DNA from 2 places in the Terrabacter sp. R4-6 genome. Region 1 is predicted to be linked to the other one. Evidence: riboswitches for the same ligand, from Rfam matches in the RefSeq annotation. Region 1 holds a riboswitch; the other holds the start of a gene.
What was found. Region 1 has a riboswitch for cyclic di-AMP ahead of ACSSS0_RS10000 (CHAP domain-containing protein). Riboswitches for the same ligand answer to the same signal wherever they lie in the genome.

Region 1 (5,741 bases):
TCGTCAGCGCCGTCGCGCTCAACCCGTGGGTCTACCCCACCGAAGGGCACCTCGACCTGAGCGGGCGCCGCATCCTCGTCGTCCACGGCGACGACGACCGCGTCGCCCGACCGACGAGCTCGGCGTCCGTGGCCCGCGACCTCGCCCGCACCGCGGAGGTCGGCTACGTCACCGTCGAGGGCGGCAAGCACGCGATGCTGCGACGCCACGAGGTCTTCGACGGCCTGGCCGCCGACTTCGCCGCCGCCACCCTCCTCGGCCGTCGGCCCGAGGGCGTCGTCGGTCGGGTCCTGGCCGGCGAGGCGTGGGTCGACGTCTGAGGCCCCGAAGTGTGAGCCCCAGACGTCCGCGCGCCGTCTCCCGCACGTCTTGCTGGGAAACCATCGCTCGGCCGACGTTTTGTAGTTTTGTGACCATTTGGTCACCAAATGCGTGCTTACTTTGCAGTCGTCCCCTTTGCCGAATACAGTCGAGGCACCCCCTCCAACGACCGGTCCGGAACTAGGTGAGGACCAGGATTGGCCCCGAGATTTGCGTCAGTCGATGACTACATCGCCTCCTACCCCGAGGAGACGCGAACTCAGCTTGCGGGGGTCCGCCGCACGATCCGCGAGGTAGCCCCGCACGCCGGCGAGAAGATCAGCTACGGCATGGCGACGTTCACCGTCGACGGCAAGCCGCTCATCTACTACGCCGGCTGGAAGAACCACGTCGGCCTCTACCCCGTCCCGACGGGCGACGCGAAGTTCGAGGAGGCGATCAGCCCCTACCGGCGCGCCAAGGACACCGTGCGTTTCCCGATCAGCCGGCCGGTCCCGCTCGAGCTCGTCTCCGAGATCACCGAGCTGTGCCTCAAGCGCCGCGCCGCCGTCACCGAGGGCCACGACGCCTGAGGCGCCCTCGGACCTATCAGCCGGGGCCGGGCGCCTCCATGACGGAGAGCACGTTGCCGGCCGGGTCGGTGAACCACGCGATGAGCGGCCCGCCCCCGCGGAAGATCCCCTTGGGGTCGGTCTCCATCGGGGTACCGGCATACCGCTCGAAGACGATCCCCTTGGCCGTGAGGTCGTCGACCGCGGCCTCGATGTCGTCGACGGGGAAGTTGAGGATCGTGAACGACGCCGGCTCGTGGTCCGGCTTCGGATAGACGAGGGTCGGGCGGTCGCCACCCTCGCCCGCGAGGTGGAGCGTCAGCATGCCGTTCTCCTCGGTGACGCGCAGGCCGAGGGCGTCGGCGTAGAACGCCCGGGCCGCGGGGATGTCGTCGACGGAGAAGCCGCTGAAGGCGTGGGAGTCCTGAAGCACGGTGGGTCCTTCCATGGCCTGTGCGCGGGCGCGGTGCGCGCCCGACCCCTCCAGTGAAGACCCGTCGGGCCCGCCACGGGCCGAGCCGGCCGAAGAAAATTCGGTGGAACCCCAATCCAGCCGGCCCTCGGCGGCGAACCCCCGCCCGGAGACGGTCGACGACGACCCCCCGTCCGAAGCAGAGAAGGATGGACGGTTTGTCTCCTCGTCAAGGAGGAACACAGATGCGCACCACCACCACTCGGATCGCCGGCGCCAGCCTCGCTGCAGCCGCCGCCATGGCCCTCAGCATCGGCCCGGCCTTCGCCGCGGACGCCTGGGTCAGCGCCAACCTCAAGCCCGTCGCCGGCAACGGTGTCGACGGCAGCGGCACCGCCATGGTCGAGGTCACCGGCAACAAGATCACCGTGACGATGGCCGCCAACGGCCTGCTCCCCGACAACCCGCACGCCGCGCACATCCACTTCGGCGCCGAGGCCCGCCACGAGTGCCCGATCCTGTCCGACGACAAGAACGGCGACGGCCACCTCAACACGACCGAGGGCGGCCCGGCCTACGGCGACATCGTCGTCTCGCTGACGAAGACCGGTGACACGAGCCCGAAGTCGGGCCTCGCCATCGACCGCTTCGACACCGCGCCCGGCGGCAAGCTGACCTACCAGCGCGGCAGCATCAAGGTCTCCAGCGACGTCGCCAAGGCGATCTCGGCCGGCGAGTCCGTCGTCGTCATCCACGGCGTCGACTACAACGAGGACGGCAAGTACTCCGGCGACACGAAGAGCGACCTCGACAAGTCGCTCCCGACCGAGGCCACCGACCCGGCCCTCTGTGGCGCGCTGCGCGTCGCCCCGGCCGGCGGCATGCACACCGGTGGTGGCCTGGCCGCCGACAGCCTCAAGAGCGGCGGCCAGAACGAGGCCCTCATGCTCGTGGGCGGCGGCGCCCTGCTCGCCGCAGCCGGAACCGGCACCTTCGCCGCCCGCCGCGCCCGGTCGCGCGCCTGATCGACGGGACCACCCCCATGACCGAGCGCACCCGGCTCCACGGCGCTGACCGCCCCACCCGTCGCTTCGGCGCGGGTGTGGCGGCGGCCCTGGCGGTCACGGCCATCCTGGTCGTCGTCGGGATCGTGGCGCTCGTCATGGGCCTCCGGGGCAACCCGGGGACGCCCGGCCCGCCGCCTCCCGCGGCGGGCGGGGCCGCCTCGGCCCCAGCGCCGGCGCGCCCGTCCGGCAGTCCCACGTCGAGTCCCACGTCGAGTCCCAGGTCGAGTCCGTCGGCGTCCCCCGGTCAGGGCGGGACACCGACATCCGGCAGGACGGCCGGCGGCGACGCGAAGGGCAGCGGCATCGGTGAGTTCCTCGAGGCGTCCGAGCCGACGTCGATCGAGATCCCCTCGATCGGGGTGCGGTCGTCGCACTTCGTGCCGCTGCGCATCCAGCGCGACGGGACGATCTCCGTGCCAGGCACGGCCCAGGAGGTCGGGATCTACGACGACGGCCCCACGCCGGGCCAGCTCGGTCCGTCGGTCCTCGCCGCGCACGTCGACACCCCGTCGGGGGTGCCGGGCATCTTCTACGAGCTCGGCAAGGTCAAGGCCGGCGACGTCGTCAAGGTCTCGCGTCGGGACGGCTCGCACCTGACCTTCACCGTCGACACGGTGGCGGCCTACAAGAAGTCACAGTTCCCGACCGAGCTCGTCTACAAGGGCGACTTCACCAAGGCCGAGATCCGCCTCGTGACGTGCGGCGGTCCCACCGACAGCCGCAACGAGTACCGCGACAACGTCGTCGTCTTCGGCCACCTGTCGGGCACCACCTGAGCCGCCGCGCGGCTCCACCAGCACCGACCCGAGGTTCGCCGGGGGGGGCCTCACCGAGGGACCCCGCGGCGTACCCGTGGGGGACTTGTCGGGCACCGCCCTGCGCTGTGATCCACGTCTCATCCAGCGGAAGGTAAAGCGTTGGTATAGACGGACACACCGGACATTCAAGGGTGATCGCCGCGCGTCGTCGTTACCGTGGCGTGACATTTGCCAGTCGCCTCGTCTAGTCTTCCGGGAGTCCGGCCACCTGGTCGGGCTCTCGTGAGGTGGACCGCCTAGTCCTGTCACCGCCTGACGAGAGAGATCAAACCTTGTGACGGGAGCGGAGGAACCACACGTTTCTCCGGGCGTCCGGCGCAACGACTTCGGACGTCCTTGGGGTGAAGACCGAACCGCCACGTGACCTCGTCACGAAGCGGGGGTGGCCCGGGCACCTTTCCGCCCGAACCCGACAGCTAACTTCGTAGGCGCGGAGAGGTAACACGCGTGAACACTGAGAACATCCGCGGTCGCCATCGTGCGCCAGGCCGCCACAACCCCCTCAACGAGCTCAAGCTCCTCGCCCGCGAGTCGGCCCAGCCGGCCATGAAGGCGGGCGCCGTCGTCGCCGCCACCGGTGGACTCGTCGCCACCTTCGCCAACCCGGCCAGCGCCGACACCCTCTCGCCCGCTCAGGGTGAGGTCGCGGCTGCTGCCGGCGTCGACGCCGCGGCCCCGGCCGCTGTCGGCCCGTCCACGGCCGCCGCCCCGGTCGCGTCGACCGCGCTCTCGAAGATCGGCTACGCGCCGGCCGTGCAGAAGGCCGTCGCCCAGCGCACGGCCAAGCCGGCCAAGCCGCAGGTCATCGAGGACGTCAAGGTCAAGACCGAGCGCGCTGCCGCCAAGGCCGCCGCCGAGCGCAAGGCCGCTGCCCAGCGCGCCTCGCGCGACCTGACCCGCAAGACGCTGACGACGAGCACCTCCTCGTCGAAGTCGAGCAGCAACGGCTCCGTCCCGAGCGCCTCCTCCGGCATGCGCGCCTCGTCCAACTGGGCCACCGACGGCCAGTGCACGTGGGGCGCCCTCAACAAGTGGTACCAGTCCGAGGGCTACTACCCCGGCGGCTGGACCGGCAACGCGATGGTCTGGGACACCGGCGCCGCCAACGCGGGCTACACCGTGAGCGGCACGCCGCGCACGCGCTCCATCCTCGTCATGGAGCCCGGCGTCCACGGCTCCTCGAGCGTCGGCCACGTCGCCTGGGTGACCGCGGTCAACGGCAACGAGGTGACGATCATCGAGATGAACGCCCTCGCCGGTGCGTACAACTACAACACGCGCACGCTGACCGACGGTCCCGGCATGAAGTACATCTACGCGCCGTGACCCACCGGGTCGTCGTCACGACGACCACCGCGGAGTTCTCCGCGAGGTGAGCGCGTACGAAGGGGAGGATGCCTGCGCATCCTCCCCTTCGGCATGCCCGGGACGACGCGGCCTACCCGCACCGGCCGGCCGGGCACCCGACGCCCGCGTGGGATCGGCCACACCCCCAACCCTGGACACCCGGGAATGATCGACCGCCTGCCCTCCTTGTCGCCTAGGTAGTTGAAGGCTCCACCGATCGTCGGTGGGCGCCACCAACCCACCGACAGTCCCCTAGACGTGAGGAGCAGGCCTGTGTCGACGGCCTTCGAGAGCATCCGCATCGGCCGCTGGGACCTCCCCCAGCGTTTCGTCATGGCACCGCTGACGCGCAACCGCGCGGGCGAGGGCCAGGCGCCGACCGAGCTCAACGCCGAGTACTACGGCCAGCGCGCGAGCGCCGGCCTCATCATCACCGAGGGCACCCAGCCGAGCGCCGTCGGCCAGGGCTACCTGGACACCCCCGGCATCCACTCGGACGAGCAGGTCGCCGGCTGGCGCCTCGTCGCCGACGCCGTCCACGCGGGTGGCGGCCACGTCGTCGTCCAGCTCATGCACGCCGGCCGCATCGCCCACCCCGACAACAAGGGCGGGCTCGAGAGCGTGGCGCCGAGCGCCATCGCCGCGCCCGGCGAGATCGTGACCCCGAAGGGTCAGCAGGCGTATGCCGTCCCGCGGGCCCTGACGACCGACGAGATCCCCGCGCTCGTGGCGGAGTTCGCGCACGCCGCGCGCCAGGCCGTCGCGGCCGGGCTGGACGGTGTCGAGGTCCACGCCGCGAACGGCTACCTGCCGCACCAGTTCCTCGCGCCGTCGAGCAACGAGCGCAGCGACGCCTACGGTGGCTCGCCCGAGAACCGCGCCCGCCTCACGGTCGAGATCACCAAGGCCGTCGCCGAGGCGATCGGCGCCGACCGCGTCGGCATCCGCATCTCGCCCTCGCACAACATCCAGGGCGTCCTCGAGGAGGACGAGGCCGAGACGGCCGCGACCTACGAGTCGCTCGTCGAGGGCATCGCGCCGCTCGGGCTCGCCTACCTCAGCATCCTCGGCGACCCGGAGTCCGACCTCGTCCGCGACCTGCGCAAGCGCTTCGACGGCCCGGTCATCCTCAACACCGGCTTCGGCAAGGTGACCGAGCTGGCCGACGTCGAGGACATCCTCGAGCGCGACCTCGGCGACCTCGTGGCCGTCGGGCGCGAGTTCC
Region 2 (5,741 bases), 1.3 Mb from region 1:
CAGGAGTAGGGACAGACCAGGTCGCTCCAGATGTCGAGCTCGATGAGGGTCGTGGACTCGGCGGCTGAGTGGTCGGTCATCGACTCAGTCAACCACGGACGCTCGCGTCGCCGGGAAGCCGACGAGCCCCCACCGGGATCCGGTGGGGGCTCGTCGTGAGGCGTGAGAGGTGACCGCTCAGATGCGGCCGTACATCGACGGCGTCGTCCAGATGGAGTGGTTGCCGATGACGGTGCCGGGGCGCTGGGCGTCGATCATGCGGCCCGGGCTGACGTAGATGCCCACGTGGTAGATCGGCGAGCCGAAGAAGACGAGGTCGCCGGGGCGCGGGTTGCTGACCGGCGTCGAGGCCGCGGCCTGCGCGGACGCGGTGCGCGGGATCGAGATGCCGGCCTGGCGGTAGACGTAGGAGGTGAAGCCCGAGCAGTCGAAGCCGGAGGGCGTCGTGCCGCCGTAGACGTAGGGCACACCGAAGAAGGACTGCGCGATGCCGACGATGCCGGTGGCGCTGGGGTTGGGCGCCACGTTGAGGGCGGCGCGCGTGGTCGAGCCGGAGCGCGACGCGCGCTCCTGCGCGGCCTCACGCTCGGCAGCGGCCTTCTCGGCGGCCTTCTTCGCGGCGCGCTCGGTCTTGACCTTGACGTCCTCGATGACGACGGGCTTGACCTTGGCCTGCTTGAGGGCGGGCTTGGCGTAGCCGATCGCCGACAGGGCGTTGCCGGCCTTGAGCGTGCCGGCGGCGGGGCCGACGGCCGCGGGACCCGCGACGGCGCTGCTCGAACCGTCAGCGGCGTTCGCCGTGCCGGCGAACGAGGCGACGAGGCCACCGGAGGCCGCGACGATGGCCGCACCCTTCACGGCGGGCTGGGCCGACTCCTTGGCGATCGTCTTGAGCTCCGAGATCGCGTTGAAGCGACCGGGGGCGCGGTGGCGCCCGGGAACGTTCTGAGCCACGTTTGACCTCTCGACGCCTACGAGGTGAGCTGTCGGGTTCGGGCTGGAGGTACTGCCCGGCCTTCGCTCGGACCGTGATCGGTCCACGGAGGGCTTCACCCCGAGGGCGTCTCTCGACGCCCGGAGAAAGTGGTTCCCCCGCTCCTGCCATGCGGTTCGTACTGAGCCTCAGGTCGATGGCAGGACTAGGCGGTCCGACCCGGGGCACTCACTCGACGGGGAGAGCAAGTTCGCCCACCGTACCCAAGTACCTGTGCCTTGTCACCTTCGAGTTCCCGGAAGTCAAAGAATTTTCAGCGACCTCGGATCCGGGCCGGACGAGGTGTGGCAAGGCATGCCAAAACGACCCCGCAGACGGGGGCAAACCCTGCCGGATACGGCGTGTTCAGGCGGCCTGGCAGAAGACGTGGACGGCCACGTCGTCGGGCAGCGACACACCGGTGGAGGGCTCGCTGCCCTCGCGGACGGCCAGGACCCGACCGCCGTCACGGACGACCTCGACGCGGGCGCCCGGCACGACGCCGGCGCTCGTCAGCAGCGCGAGCGCCTCGGGGTCGACCTGGACGGGCTCGCCGATGCGCCGGATCGTCACGACGGTCGGAGCGGCTCCCACGGCGGCGGTCAGGGTGCTGAGGCCGGTGAGGAAGTCCTCGTCCTGGCGCACCCCGAGCTCCTCGAGACCGGGGATCGGGTTGCCGTACGGCGACTCGAGGCCCTCCCCGATGAGGCCGAGGATCTTGCGCTCGACCTTCTCGGACATGACGTGCTCCCACCGGCAGGCCTCGTCGTGGGCGTACTCCCACTCGAGGCCGATGACGTCGACGAGCAGCCGCTCGGCGAGCCGGTGCTTGCGCATGACGCGGGTGGCGAGGAGCCGGCCGTGGTCGGACAGCTCGAGGTGGCGGTCGCCCGAGACGGCGACGAGACCGTCGCGCTCCATGCGGGCGACGGTCTGCGACACGGTGGGGCCCGAGTGGCCGAGACGCTCGGCGATGCGCGCGCGGAGGGGCACGATGCCCTCCTCCTCGAGCTCGAAGATGGTGCGCAGGTACATCTCGGTGGTGTCGATCAGGTCCGTCACGGTCATACCTTCTCAGAATCGGAGAGCGGTCAGGGACCGCCCGTCGCCGGGCCCGGCGTCCGGCGCGTCCTCGCGCCCCGGGTCGGGTCGTGCCGCGGCACCCAGACGCGCAGCCAGCCCGCGCCGACCACGGCCCCGATGCCCAGCACGACGGCGGAGGCGCCGAGCGACATGATGGCGCTCAGCCCTGACAACGCCAGCGGGCCCGCCGCCCTTCCCACGTCGGCGCAGAGGCGCCAGCCGCCGAGGAACTGCGCCCGCCCGTCCGCGGGTGAGGCGTCGGCGCCGAGGGTCATGATGAGCCCCGCCCCCAGGCCGTTGCCGAGCCCGAGCACCGTCGCCGCGGCCGTCACGGCCACGAGGCTCGTGGCGAGCGGGAGCAGCATCATGCCGAGGCCGAGCACGAGCATGCTGGGCACGGCGGCCGCGACGCGGCCGTAGCGGTCCATGAGCCAGCCCGACGGGTAGAAGAGCGCCATGTCGAGCGCCCCGGCGACGCCGAAGACGAGCGACGTCTGCGCCGGGGAGAAGCCGACCGACTCGGCCCAGAGCGGCACGAGGGCCTCGCGGATGGCACGCGCACCGGCCACGCACATGGCCCCGGTGCCGAGCGTCAGCAGGACGTGCCGGTGCTGCAGGAGCACCGACGCCACACTGCGCGGCGGGCCGCCGCCCGCGACCCGGTGCGCCGAACGGGTGATGTCCGGCGCGAGGAGGACGAGGACGAACGCCGCGATGCTCGCGACGCCGCCGACGGCGTACGCCGCCTCGGTGCCCCACCTGACGATGACGAGCGATCCGATGAACGGCCCGACGAAGTAGCCGATGCGGTGCACGCCACCGAGCGTCGACAGGGCCCGCGCCCGCATCGCCACAGGAACGGCCTCGGTGAGGTACGCCTGCCGCGCCAGGCCGAAGAGCGAGCCGGCGAGCCCGATGACGAGCACGCCGACGAAGAGCATGACGAGACCGCCGGCCAGGGCCGCCACGAGCATGCCGGCGGCCTCGATCAGGGCCGCGACGAGCAGCGCCCGGCGCTCACCGATGCGGGCCGCGAGGGCACCCGACGGCAGGTCGCCGAGGAGCTGGCCCACGCCCAGCATCGCGACGAGCAGAGCCGCGACGCCGACCGAGGCGCCGAGCTCCCGTGCCGACACGGCGATGATCGGGGACACCGCGCCGGCGCCCGTCGAGCCCAGGAGCGTGGGCCCGTAGGCCGACAGGGCGATGGCGCGCAGGCTGCCGCTGCGTCCCTCCGCACCGTCTCCCCGAATCTCGGTCACGCCACAGGACCCTAACGATCGGGTTACTCGGGTGGCCGGGGCGCCCAGCCGACGAAAGCATTGGCCCGTGGCCAGGACTCAGAGGACGAGCAGACCGAGGGCGGTGGAGGCGGCGTTGGCGGCGACGACCGCCAGGGCCACCGTCACCGCGTCCTCGCGTCCCCTCACCCGCCACCACGCCACGAGGAGCACCGTCTCCACGGCGGCGACGACGACCTCCGCGCCCGCGAGCTGCCACGGCGACCCGAAGCCGGTCGACACGGCATACAGCACGGGGTGCGTCACGACGTTGACGCCGACCGCCCCGACGAGCGCGCGACCCCACCCGGCCCAGCCCGCCGCCCGCGCGAACGCGACGAGCACCGGCACCTCGACGGCGAGCGTCAGCGCGAGGGCGGCCATAGCAGCGGGGCTCACCTCGTGACCGCCACGCCGCGACCGGGCGGCCTCGTCTCCGACGCGCCGGACCCGGCCGTCACCGTGCAGCGCTCGCGCACCATCACGCTCCTCGCGCTGGCGGCCGTCGGCGGCTCGCTCGGGATGGCCCTCGGGGCGCCCATCGCGACCGCCGTCATCGGCCTCATCCTCTTCGGCATCCTGCACAACCTCCTCGAGATCCGCTACGTCGCGGGCCGCTTCGCGGGCCTCCTCGGGCGGCCCTTCCTCGAGCTGCTCGTCGCGCTCGTCACCGGCATCGTCGTCTGCCGGCTGCTCGCCGGTGTCATCGGTCGACCGGCCCAGCTCGCCGAGATCGTGCTCGGCTACGTCATCCTCGCGGCCGCCGCCCGCCACGGGCTCGACGGCCGGCGACGCGTCGCGGCGTGGGTGGTCATCGGCGTCGCGGCGGCCGTCTCGCTGACCTTCCCGACGTACCACTTCGTCGTCCTGACGCACCTGCACAACGTCGTGCCGCTCTTCTTCCTCTGGGAGTGGTCGCGCCGGATCACCTCGCGTCGCGGACGGCAGGCGTTCCGGGCCGTGCAGCTGCTGTGGGTCCTCGTGATCCCGACGGTGGTCCTGCTGGGCTTCCTCGACGGGTCGCTCAGCGCCGACCCCGGCATCGTGCGCAGCGTCGTCGGCGACGGCCAGACGGTGCTCGCGGCGAGCGCCCCGCCGAGCGCCTCGGCGACGGTCCTCGGGATGCGCTTCCTCACCGTCTTCGCCTTCATGCAGACGATGCACTACGTCGTCTGGGTGGCCCTGCTGCCCCGGGTCGCCCCGGACGCCTCCGCAGCCTTCGAGGCGCGCGTGCCGTGGGTGACGGGTCCGCGGCTCTGGGCCGCCGGCTTCGTCGCGGCAGCACTCTTCGCCGTCCTCTTCGGTCTCGACTTCGCCCAGGGCAAGGCGTTGTATGCCGCCCTGGCGAGCTACCACGCCTACCTCGAGCTGCCCGTGCTGCTGGCCCTGCTCGTCGGGGCGCGGAGCCTGTCCGCGCCGTCCGGAGCGGCCGACCGCCACGACGCGGCAGGGTCAGGGACGCCGCCCACCCCGCCGACCACGCCCACCCCGTCGACGCCCACCGCGCCGACGCCGCTGCCGCCGGCCGGCGGAGGGTCCCGCGGTGCCGAGCTGAGTGCCGAACTGAGGCCCGAGGCCACCGCCGCGGTCGCCCCGGACGCCGAGGTGGGGTCGTGACGACGGGCTGGCGGACGGTCGGGCTCGTGGCCCTGCCGACGGACGCCGCGGCCCCGCCGGACGCTGCGTGGGGTCCGATGCTCGTCGTGGCGCTGGTCGTCGTCGCGGTCGTGGCGATGATCGTCGGCTTCGGCCGGATCACCAGGCGCCGGCCCCCCGACGACGAGCCCACCGGTGTCGGCACCACGGGCGGCTCGACGACCGACGACCCCCTGCCGACCGACCCGCAGCAGGACGATCCGGGGCGGACCGGCCGCCGCGAGGACCCTGACGACCCGGGGCCACCGCCGGTGTAAAAGGTCTTGCCGCCACTCGGGGCTCGACGTACGGTCGTGTCATCGAAACCGAAGGGAGGTGATCCGAGAAGTGATTTCTTCCGGAGCGTGTGAGGTGGCCACGCGATAGCCGCGTCCCCATCCACACCCATGGATGAAGCAGGGCAGCCCGACTCGTCGGGCTGCCCTGTTCCACGTCCGCCCTCCCCACCCCGATCCCCCATCGAACGCGGCGTTCGGTGCCGAACTCAGTGTTCCAACGGCGCGTTCGCGACCGAACGCCGCGTTCGGGGTGTCAGGGCGGGTGCGGAGGAGTCAGGGCTGGAGGCGCAGCCGCGTCCACGAGTCGGGGTCGGCGAGGTCACCGTCACCCGTGCGGCGGAAGACGATCCGGTCGTGGAGGCGGTTGCGCCGGCCGGCCCAGAACTCGACCTCGTCGCAGACGATGCGCCATCCGCCCCAGAAGTCCGGCACCGGCACGTCGTGGTCGCCTCCCCTGTCGGGGAAGCGCTC

Region 2: another riboswitch for cyclic di-AMP. It lies ahead of ACSSS0_RS15825 (C40 family peptidase); the one in region 1 lies ahead of ACSSS0_RS10000 (CHAP domain-containing protein).

The regions. Positions count from the first base shown of each region.
Region 1 is NZ_CP197224.1:2,124,189-2,129,929, forward strand. It holds gene ACSSS0_RS09975 (alpha/beta hydrolase) at 1-320, shown strand, start outside; gene ACSSS0_RS09980 (iron chaperone) at 519-893, shown strand; gene ACSSS0_RS09985 (VOC family protein) at 910-1,305, opposite strand; gene ACSSS0_RS09990 (hypothetical protein) at 1,530-2,309, shown strand; gene ACSSS0_RS09995 (sortase domain-containing protein) at 2,327-3,127, shown strand; cyclic di-AMP (ydaO/yuaA leader) riboswitch at 3,423-3,612, shown strand; gene ACSSS0_RS10000 (CHAP domain-containing protein) at 3,617-4,495, shown strand; gene ACSSS0_RS10005 (alkene reductase) at 4,790-5,741, shown strand, end outside.
Region 2 is NZ_CP197224.1:3,374,615-3,380,355, reverse strand. It holds gene ACSSS0_RS15830 (DsbA family oxidoreductase) at 1-80, opposite strand, end outside; gene ACSSS0_RS15825 (C40 family peptidase) at 178-954, opposite strand; cyclic di-AMP (ydaO/yuaA leader) riboswitch at 957-1,132, opposite strand; gene ACSSS0_RS15820 (iron-dependent transcriptional repressor DtxR) at 1,340-2,035, opposite strand; gene ACSSS0_RS15815 (MFS transporter) at 2,065-3,318, opposite strand; gene ACSSS0_RS15810 (hypothetical protein) at 3,397-3,735, opposite strand; gene ACSSS0_RS15805 (hypothetical protein) at 3,739-4,953, shown strand; gene ACSSS0_RS15800 (hypothetical protein) at 4,950-5,249, shown strand; gene pdxH (pyridoxamine 5'-phosphate oxidase) at 5,544-5,741, opposite strand, start outside.